DNA from 3 places in the Pseudomonas sp. LBUM1658 genome. Region 2 is predicted to be linked to each of the others. Evidence: riboswitches for the same ligand, from Rfam matches in the RefSeq annotation. Region 2 holds a riboswitch; each other region holds the start of a gene.

Region 1 (3,270 bases), 250 kb from region 2:
CGAGGCGCCGGCGGAGATGCCGAGCAGGTAAGGATCGGCCAGCGGGTTACGCAACAGCGATTGCAGGATCACCCCGCAGGTCGCCAGACCCGCACCGCAGGCCGCGGCCACCAGAGCGCGGGTCAGGCGGTAATTCCAGACGATGCCTTCGTCGATCGGGTCGAGGACATAACCGGCAGCCCACAGTTTGTTGGCCAGCACCTGGAACACCACGCCCGGCTCGATCGGCGTCTCACCGATGGCCACACCGGCAATCACGGCAAGAAACAGTGTCACCAATGCCAGCAGAGTACGAATCAGCGTCACGGTCATTTCGGCAGGTCGTAGCCGTTGATGGCCGTTGCCAGTGTTTCAAGACCGTCGAACATTCTCACGCTGGCCTGCATGGCCATTGCGTCGAGGATGATGATGCGATTGTTTTTCACCGCGTCCATGTTGCGGGTCACCGGGTCGCTGCGCAGGAATTCCAGTTTCTTTTGATGGTCGTCAGCGGGGAAGCGACGGCGATCCATACGCGCGATGACCAGGAAAGTCGGGTTGGCCTTAGCGATGGTTTCCCAGCCGACGGTTGGCCATTCCTCGTCGGACTCCACCACGTTACGCACACCCAAAGTGTTGAGCATGAAGTCGGGAATGCCCTTGTGCCCGGCGACATAGGGGTCGATATCCAGACTGGCACTGGAGAACCAGAACAGCGCGCTGGTGTGCTGCAGATCCTTGTTCTGCACGGTGGCAATGGACGTTGCCAGGCTGGCCTTGAGTGTGGCGTTCAGCTGCTGGCCACGTTCCTGCACATCGAAGATTTCAGCCAGTTGGCTGATGCTTTTGTAGAGGCTGTCAATGCGAAACGCCTCCAGACGTGTGCCGTCGGCACCGACCAGGTTGTCCTTGGCTTCACAGTCGGAGGGCATCAGGTAGGTCGGGATCTGCAGCTCGTGGAACTGCTCGCGGGTACCGACCACGCCTTGCGGGCCGACCATCCATTCCAGTTCCACCGCCACCAGTTCCGGACGCTTGCCGATCACCGCCTCGAAACTCGGCTCGTTATTGGCCAGGCGCTCGATCTTGTCGTTCCCTGCCTTGTACTTGGCCAGTACATCGTTGAACCACAGCGAAGTGCCGACCACCCTGTCGTCGAGGCCCATGGCGTAGAGCATTTCGGTGCCGGCCTGGCCGATCGTCACGGCGCGGCCAGGTGCCTGCTCAAAGGTCAGCGTGCTGCCGCAGTTCTCGACAGTCAGGGGGTAATGGGTAGGGGCCGCATGGGCGAGGGCGCAAAAACTCAAGCCCGTGATGAGGGTGGCAAAGCGGGGCAGCAGCATGACGCAATCTCCATTTGAATCGTACACGGAGCAGAGGTGTACGGTCTGGAAACACATCATCGAACGCTGCCAAAAAAGAGCAGTGCAAGGCCGATCACTCAAGTGACCCACGCGGCAAGGATGTCCTTCCCGGACACCCCGCCGGTTAGTGATTTTGCTTGGCCGGCAGGTCTCCTGACTGATGCGTCATCGCCTGGCTCCAGCCTTCCCGGGAGTGATCCCAGTGGCAGTTCAGGAGCAGGCTCAGCACCTACAGTTGCGGGGGCAGTTCCGTTTGATGCTGAGTCAGCACCACGGATTCCCTATTAATCCCATGTGGAAACCGGCGGCGGCATGGTAGTCGATCATGCCGCTCAGCGCGATCCTATGTCTCGAAAGCTGCAAGTCCGGCGAGGTCTCTGCATCGGGATCGAAGATCCGGGACCTGAGCCAGTTCAGCGCTTACGATCAGACGGAACAACTTGTCCGCGCTCTTGCAGACGGGAAAATCCCTGCTTAACTCTGATTCTATGGTCAGTTAGTGACTCTATGGTCACGATAGCCATCCAGGCACCCTCGCATTGTCGTTGCTTGTACTTGCTGCCAGGTTAAACCGGCGCAGGGGTCTGTGTTGACGCATGAAAATCGCCTTAAGTTATTAATGTGTTTGCCTGGCACTTCACTGTCAGGTCCACGTGTCCTGCTTTCTGCGATATGGCCTTGTGGGCAGTTGCTCACGCTGTGCGTTTAGTCCAATTTGTTCCAGGAAGATAATGACATGATGCCCGAAACTGCCATCGTCGAGGTTTGCAAGAAATACAAGGTTTATACCGAGCACTATCTCAACGCCGCCGCTGACAAGACCATCATTCTGGTCAACGGCTCGCTGACAACCACCGCATCCTTTGCCCAAACGGTGCGTTATCTGCAGCCGCGATTCAATGTGGTTCTCTACGACCAGCCCTACGCCGGTCAGTCGAGACTACATAACCTCCAGGACCAACCGATCCATAAGGAAGACGAGGCACAGATACTGCTGGAACTGATCGAACACTTTTGTGTGCACCATGTGCTGTCCTTTTCCTGGGGCGGGGCGGCTACCTTGCTGGCGCTGGCTCAGCGGCCGCGACGAATCGAGAAGGCGGTGATCAATTCATTCGCGGCGCGGATCAGTACACCGATGCGCGATTATCTGGAGAGCGGCCTGAACTTTCTCCATGCCTCTGATCGCGCCAATGTCGGGCGCTTGATCAACAGCACTATTGGCAAGCACCTGCCATCGCTGTTCAAACGCTTTAATCACCGCCATGTCAGCAGCCTGGCCGAGCACGAATACAGGCAGATGCATTTCCACGTCAATGAGGTGCTGACCCACGACATCCACTGCTACATCGCCTGTGCCGATGCCATCGAAATCCCGCTGCTGTTTGTCAACGGCGAATGGGATGAGTACACCTCGGTGGAGGACGCCCGGCTGTTTGCCGATCATGCCCCTCAGTCCCGGTTCCATACCATCAAGAACGCCGGGCACTTCCTCGATATGGAACACCAGGCGGCCTTGCATGACACCCAGCAGGCCTTGCTCGACTTTCTGCAGCCGGCTTCCAGGATCGCGCTGGCGCAGGAGAGCGGGCAACACTGCGCCGCAGGTCAGCTGATACTCCAGTGAGTCTATGGGATCGCACTGATAAGAGGCGGTCAATAGCCCTCGCTCGTGAACGATGGAGACAAGACCATCACGCTGTGCACGATTGGCGGGTACGACTAGCCGATTCCACCATTCGAAGGACCCGCGTCTGCAACGGGGGGTTTGGAGGAGGTAAAGCATGGCACTTTCGCAGAATCATATTTCCCCGACTACCCCGATGGGCGCGAACCTGACCGCGGGCGGAGCGACGTTTCGCGTGTGGGCTCCGCGCGCCCGGGAAGTCCATGTATGTGGCGATTTCAACGGTTGGGTCAGGAACGA
Region 2 (3,270 bases):
CCGTGCTGCGCCAGGTTGGCGAGTTCCTCTCCGGCCGGCATCGCGGTTTTGTCGGCATACCGGGTCAGAATCACGCTCTGGGACACATCCGGCAGCGTCAGCTCCGCACCCAGCAGCGCCGCGCAGGCGGCCGTGGCGGTCACGCCGGGGACGATTTCGAAGGGAATATTCAGCTCGCGCAAGTATCGAATCTGCTCGCCAATCGCGCCGTACAGGCTCGGATCACCGGAATGCACCCGAGCCACGTCCTGGCCTCTGCCATGGGCGGTCTTGATCAGTTCAATGATTTGTTCCAAGTGCAACTCGGCGCTGTTGACCACCTGTTCGGCCTGGTGGCCATCCAGCACGGCTGTCGGCACCAGCGAGCCGGCATAGATGATCAGCGGGCAGCTGCGGATCAGCCGCTGGCCTTTGACGGTGATCAGTTCCGGGTCGCCGGGACCTGCGCCGATAAAGTAGACGGTCATGCCGGTCTCCTGTGCAAAGTCGTGGCGGCAATGCTTCAGATGAAGATTGCTCATGATCGAGGGCGGGGATTATCGGGGATTTTACGCGCCGGAGGCTAATGCCAGGGTTGCCTGGCCGTATTTTTGCCGCAGGATCAGCAGCCTGGCCGGGGTTTGCGCCAGTTGTTCGGCCAGTGCCAGGGCCGCGCTTTCAGCCACGCCGTAGCAGCCGGTGCGCTCGAAGGCTATCTCTGAGTGATGGCTGAGGTGTGGCTCAAAACTGGCGAGTTGCGTGCTACTGAACAGCGTCAGCGGCAGTGCCAGTTGCTCGGCCAGTTCGAGCAGGCCAGGCTCATCGCGTTTCAAGTCGATACTGGCCAAGGCCCGGATCGCTCGAAGCTCGATGTTATGGGCCTGCAACGCCTGGTCGAGCAACGCCCGCAGTGTGCTGGCGGGGCAACCACGCTGGCAGCCCAGTCCGACCACCAGGGTCGGCGCTGTGCTGATCGGCGTCATGAGTGTTACTGACCTGCGCCGTTGCGGCGGAACAACCAGGCGCTGATCAGGCCAAGGGCCAGCCAGAACGCCGCGTTGGTCAACTGCGAGGCGATTTTGAATTGGGCTTCGAGCGCTTCCGGGGCGAGCATCGAATGCACTTCGGGCTGTGGTGCGCCAATGATGTGCGGCACGGCCAGAGTCGCCACGCCGAGGATCTTCAGCGCCCAATGTTTGCCGAACACGATCAGCGCGATGCCGACGGCGGTGGACGCCGCGGTACCGACCCACCAGATCTGCCGTTGCGCCAGGTCGGCCGCGGCAGTACCCGGCAGCTCGGGCGGCAGGCCCAGAGTCGGCGCCAGGCAGAAGGTCGCGTAACCGGCCAGACCCCAGAGCAAGCCCTGAGAGGTACGGCTCGGTGTGCGCAAGGTGTAGAGACCGGCGAGCATCAGGGCGAAACCGACCGCCACCACCAAATTGCCACCGGTGGTCGACAGCACGCGCTGCCAGCCGTCTTCCGGCTGCCAGGCTTCGGCGTCATGGGTGTGAGCGGCGACCGCGCCTTCAGCATGTTCGTGAACTTCGGCAGCCGGGGCATTTTCATAGGTTTCCGCCTGGAGAATCAGCGGCGCGACCCAGAAGCTTTGCAGCAGGGTCAGCAACAAGGCCGCGAGCAGACCGGTGAAACCTGCGGTTTGCGCAATACGCTTGATCATGTCGGCAGGTCTCAGTGGCACGGAAAGGCGGAGCTGTGACGGGTGTCGTGGGCGGCATTGTGCACCGCTTCTATGTGCGAGAAGCCGGCGAAATACACCAGGCACGCGCCGAGAATCGATGCGCCGATAGCGGCAATCAGGCGTTGGCTGAGGGTGGTTGTGGTGCTGCTGGTGCCTGCGTGGCGGGTGCTGCTGATGATCGACATGGCGCTTCCCTCTGGTGTGTCAGTGGGTGATTCGAGCGCAGGAAAACCCCGCGAGACAGGCCCGCAGAGGTTCAAACAGCGCCCGCCCACCGCGGGTTTGTTATTCAGTATTGCGGGCCGGTCTCCGGGCTCGCGAGGGGCTGGGCTTGCGCCCGAGCCTGCAAGAATCACCTTCCCATGCCGAACTGCTGGCACAGTGGATCTGACTCTTCGCTCGCTTACCGTTGCGGGGGCAGCACCGGACTGATCAAGGCTTGAGTAAAGCACATGACTCACCGGTTTCCCGTTTCACCCTGTGAAGGGCACCCGTAACAAGGCGTGTAGGAGAGCATGGGCGGGGGCTGGGAGTCAATTGGCAAGGGTTCTCAACTGAAGATTGCGCAGGTCCCTGTGGCGAGGGGGCTTGCCCCCGTTCGAGCGCGAAGCGGTCGCAATTGGGTTTACTCGTACTACCTGATGAATCGTGGTTGCAGATTTTACGACTGCTGCGCAGCCGAGCGGGAGCAAGCTCCCTCGCCACAGGTGACCGCAATAGCCGATGAACATTGACCCGCCCTCAAGCGATGCGTAGCCTTGCGCTTTCGAGGTTCTTCGGCACTCAAACCGAAGCTAAGAAGGGAACGCGGTCAATGCCGCGGCTGCCCCCGCAACTGTGAACGGTCAGGTTTTCTGCCATGCCACTGCGCCATCTATCCAGAGGCGCGGGAAGGCGCAGAACTCGCCAGTCGAAAGACTGGCACACCGTCAGCCAGGAGACCTGCCTCGTCCCAGATTCTCACTACAACCGGGCGGGGTGATCCGGTGGCGAAATCTTCCGCGCTTGTGCGCGCGGTCAAGTCGTCCCGTATGCCCGCCACCTTGCCAAAGGGCATCCGATGAAAACACTGGCCAAACTTCCCGTCACCATCGTTACCGGCTTCCTCGGCTCGGGCAAAACCACTTTGCTGCGGCACATGCTCGACAACGCCCAGGGCCGGCGCATCGCAGTGATCGTCAACGAATTTGGCGAGCTGGGTATCGACGGCGAAATCCTCAAGCAGTGCTCCATCGGTTGCACTGAAGAAGAAGCCAGCGGCCGGGTCTATGAACTGGCCAACGGTTGCCTGTGCTGCACGGTCCAGGAAGAGTTCTTCCCGGTGATGCGCGAGTTGGTTGCCCGTCGCGCTGACCTGGACCACATCCTCATTGAAACCTCCGGCCTGGCCCTGCCAAAACCCCTGGTACAAGCCTTCCAGTGGCCGGAAATCCGTAGCGCCTGCACCGTCGATGCGGTGATCACCGTAGTCGACAGCCCGGCCGTGGCCGCTGGCACCTTCGCCGCGTTCCCGGACCAGGTGGATGCCCAGCGCAAGCTCGATCCGAACCTGGACCACGAGTCGCCGCTGCATGAGCTGTTCGCTGACC
Region 3 (3,270 bases), 2.7 Mb from region 2:
AGCCCGCTCCCACATTAGATCGTGCATCCCCTGTAGGAGCGAGCTTGCTCGCGATAGCGGTTTGCGGGCCGGGCGCAAAAAGCGCGGCCACCGCCGATGGATTGGAAGGGAAATAAAAGTGCACATAAGAGGCGGTCATCCGCCCCTCGCGATACACCGCTTCGGCTCCACGCCCACCATTGGGACTCAGGCCACGGGCAATCGGCTCCAGCGCCGTGCTGGTCAACGAGTGGTGATAGGTATGGCCGCGCAGCGAACCCTCGGGCAGCTCAACCGCCTGCAAGGCCAGCGCCGCCAGACGCTTTTGCATCACCGCATCACCCGCCAGCAACCCCGCCAGTTCAGCACGCAAGCCCTCGACATCGGTCAGCGAATCGAGCAGATACAACATGCCGCCACACTCGGCCAGCAGCGGCTTGCCGGCCGCGTGGTGGGCGCGGATCGCGGCCAGCATCGTGGCGTTTTCCGCCAGCGCGACATGATGCAATTCCGGGTAGCCGCCCGGCAGGTACAAGCTGTCAGCCTCGGGCAGTTCGCGGTCATGGATCGGCGAGAAGAACAGCAACTCGGCGCCCATCGCCTGCAACAAGTCCAGGCTCGCGCCATAGGTGAACGCAAAGGCTTCATCGCGGGCCACGGCAATCCGTACACCGGCCAGCAGCGGTTCGGCGACAACCACCTCAGGCGCGGCAAATTCGACCGCTGGCGGCAGCGCTACTTCGCAACTGCTGGCCAAGGCTTCGGCCGCCGCGTCCAGGCGCAGGTCCAGATCATTCAGCTCGCTGGCCTGCACCAGGCCCAGGTGTCGGCTCGGCAGTTCGATCCCGGTTTCCCGGGACAACGCGCCATACCAGCGCAGGCCTTCGGTCAGGCTGCCTTCGAGCAATTGCGCGTGACGCAAGGTGCCTACGCGATTGGCCAGCACGCCGGCAAACGGTAGGTCCGGCTGATAACGCGCCAGGCCCAGGGCCAGGGCGCCGAAGGTCTGGGCCATGGCCGTGCCGTCGATCACTGCAAGCACCGGGACGCCAAAGTGCCGCGCCAGATCGGCGCTCGACGGTGTGCCGTCGAACAGGCCCATGACCCCTTCGATCAGGATCAGGTCTGCTTCGCCCGCCGCTTCCCACAGCAGTCGACGGCTTTCCTGTTCGCCGACCATCCACATATCCAGTTGATACACCGGCGCACCGCTGGCGCGTTCGAGAATCATCGGGTCGAGAAAATCCGGACCGCACTTGAACACCCGAACCTTGCGTCCCTGATTGCGATGCAAGCGGGCCAGAGCGGCGGTCACGGTGGTCTTGCCCTGACCGGAAGCCGGTGCGGCGATCAATACCGCCGGGCAATGACGTACATCCCTCATGCTTGAATACTCACAGCTCGATGCCTTTTTGCGCTTTGATCCCGGCCTGGAACGCATGTTTGAGCACGCCCATTTCGGTGACCGTGTCGGCCAGGTCGATCATTTCGGGTTTGGCGCCGCGACCCGTGACCAGTACATGCTGCATCGGCGGGCGAGCCTGCAAGTCGCTGAGCACCTGGTCCAGGTCCAGATAACCGTGCTTGAGGGCAATATTCAGCTCATCGAGCACCACCAGGCCAATGGCCGGATCACGCAACAATTCACGGGAGACGGCCCAGGCCGCTTCGGCCGCGGCGATGTCACGCTGGCGGTCCTGGGTTTCCCAGGTGAAGCCTTCGCCCATGACGTGAAAGCGTACTTGCTCGGGGAATCGTCGAAAGAACAGCTCCTCACCGGTGCTGTTGCGACCCTTGATGAACTGCACCACGCCGCATTGCATGCCGTGGCCCATGGCCCGGGCGAGCATGCCGAAGGCGGAGCTGCTCTTGCCTTTGCCGTTGCCGGTCAGGACCAGCAGCAATCCGCACTCGTTCGGCGAGTTGGCGATACGTTCGTCGATTACCGCTTTTTTGCGCAGCATGCGTGCCAGATGGCGTTCGTCACGATCGGGGGAATCAGTCATGGAGCAGCTCTCCGTTGGAAATGGATAACGGGGGGCAGGAATAAAAATAGACGGCATTAAGCCTGGCATCGCCCACCGTGATGCCGTTGGATGGATCAGGCCGGTCTCCGGGCTCATGAGTGGGTGTAATCCCCGACTGCGCGCCTTCCCGGGTCGACTCGCGACACAGTGGCACCAAGCACAGTCTTGACTCATTTACCGTTGCGGGGGCAGCGCCGGGATCGCTGCCCGCTCTGTACCAGAACGCGCACTCACCGGCTTCCCTGTTTCACTCTGTCGACCGGGGTCACAGAGCACCTGAAACAAGTCGCGAAGGTTAGAGGGTTGGGGGTGGAGCGTCAATTAAACCCGGGCAACTATCACCCTGGCATTGCCGTACTGTTCAAAAAGCGGCACGCGGCTGACAGGTTGAACCAACCGGCAGTTACGCGTCTCTATGAATACATCAGTGCATTCATAGGGAGATCAGCATGCTCAAGGCCCAACTTGCCCTTGTCATCGTGCTCACTGGCGGGCTTGCAGCCTGTAGTGAAACCGCCACCCTGCAGGTTTCCGATGGCACCGGGCCGTCGCCGAAGCTGCCGGAACCGAACAAAACCCTGATCCCCACGATGAACATCGCCCCGGCCATCGGCTGGCCTGAAGGTGCCAGACCGACCGCCGCGGGTGGCACTCAGGTAGCGGCGTTTGCCGAAGGGCTTGATCATCCGCGCTGGCTTTACGTATTGCCCAACGGTGATGTGCTGGTGGCCGAAACCAACTCGCCGCCCAAGCCCGACGATGGCAAAGGCATTTTGGGCTGGGTCATGGGCAAGGTCATGGGCCGCGCCGGTGCCACCGTCCCGAGCCCGAACCGGATCACCCTGCTGCGGGACAAGGACCATGATGGCATCGCCGAAACCCGCACAGTATTCCTCGAGAACCTCAACTCGCCGTTCGGCATGACCCTGGTGGGCAATGATCTGTACGTGGCGGACACCGACCGCCTGGTGCGCTTCCCTTACCAAAGCGGGCAAACCTCGATCACTGCGCAGCCAACCAAGGTGGTCGACCTGCCCGGCGGCACCCTGAATCACCACTGGACCAAGAACGTGATTGCCAGCAACGATGGCAGCAAGCTCTACGTTACCGTCGGTTCCAACAGCAACGTCGGTGAGAACGGTCTGGAGCAGGAACAAGGTCGCGCAGCGATCTGGGAAGTCGACCGCGCCACCGGTCAGCATCGGATTTTCGCCTCAGGCCTGCGCAACCCCAACGGCCTGGCCTGGGAACCACAGAGCGGGCA

Evidence for each region. Region 2 has a riboswitch for cobalamin ahead of ACA064_RS19215 (CbtB domain-containing protein). Riboswitches for the same ligand answer to the same signal wherever they lie in the genome.
Region 1: another riboswitch for cobalamin. It lies ahead of ACA064_RS17935 (ABC transporter substrate-binding protein); the one in region 2 lies ahead of ACA064_RS19215 (CbtB domain-containing protein).
Region 3: another riboswitch for cobalamin. It lies ahead of cobO (cob(I)yrinic acid a,c-diamide adenosyltransferase); the one in region 2 lies ahead of ACA064_RS19215 (CbtB domain-containing protein).

The regions. Positions count from the first base shown of each region.
Region 1 covers NZ_CP166798.1:3,946,528-3,949,797, reverse strand. Annotated here, with positions in the region: gene ACA064_RS17940 (FecCD family ABC transporter permease) at 1-312, opposite strand, end outside; gene ACA064_RS17935 (ABC transporter substrate-binding protein) at 309-1,322, opposite strand; cobalamin riboswitch at 1,470-1,664, opposite strand; gene ACA064_RS17930 (alpha/beta fold hydrolase) at 2,080-2,970, shown strand; gene ACA064_RS17925 (alpha amylase C-terminal domain-containing protein) at 3,128-3,270, shown strand, end outside.
Region 2 covers NZ_CP166798.1:4,194,239-4,197,508, reverse strand. Annotated here, with positions in the region: gene cobM (precorrin-4 C(11)-methyltransferase) at 1-467, opposite strand, end outside; gene ACA064_RS19225 (cobalamin biosynthesis protein) at 549-962, opposite strand; gene ACA064_RS19220 (CbtA family protein) at 968-1,660, opposite strand; gene ACA064_RS19215 (CbtB domain-containing protein) at 1,672-1,866, opposite strand; cobalamin riboswitch at 1,965-2,191, opposite strand; cobalamin riboswitch at 2,434-2,645, shown strand; gene cobW (cobalamin biosynthesis protein CobW) at 2,742-3,270, shown strand, end outside.
Region 3 covers NZ_CP166798.1:1,539,149-1,542,418, reverse strand. Annotated here, with positions in the region: gene ACA064_RS07060 (cobyrinic acid a,c-diamide synthase CobB) at 1-1,363, opposite strand, end outside; gene cobO (cob(I)yrinic acid a,c-diamide adenosyltransferase) at 1,374-1,985, opposite strand; cobalamin riboswitch at 2,067-2,301, opposite strand; gene ACA064_RS07050 (PQQ-dependent sugar dehydrogenase) at 2,456-3,270, shown strand, end outside.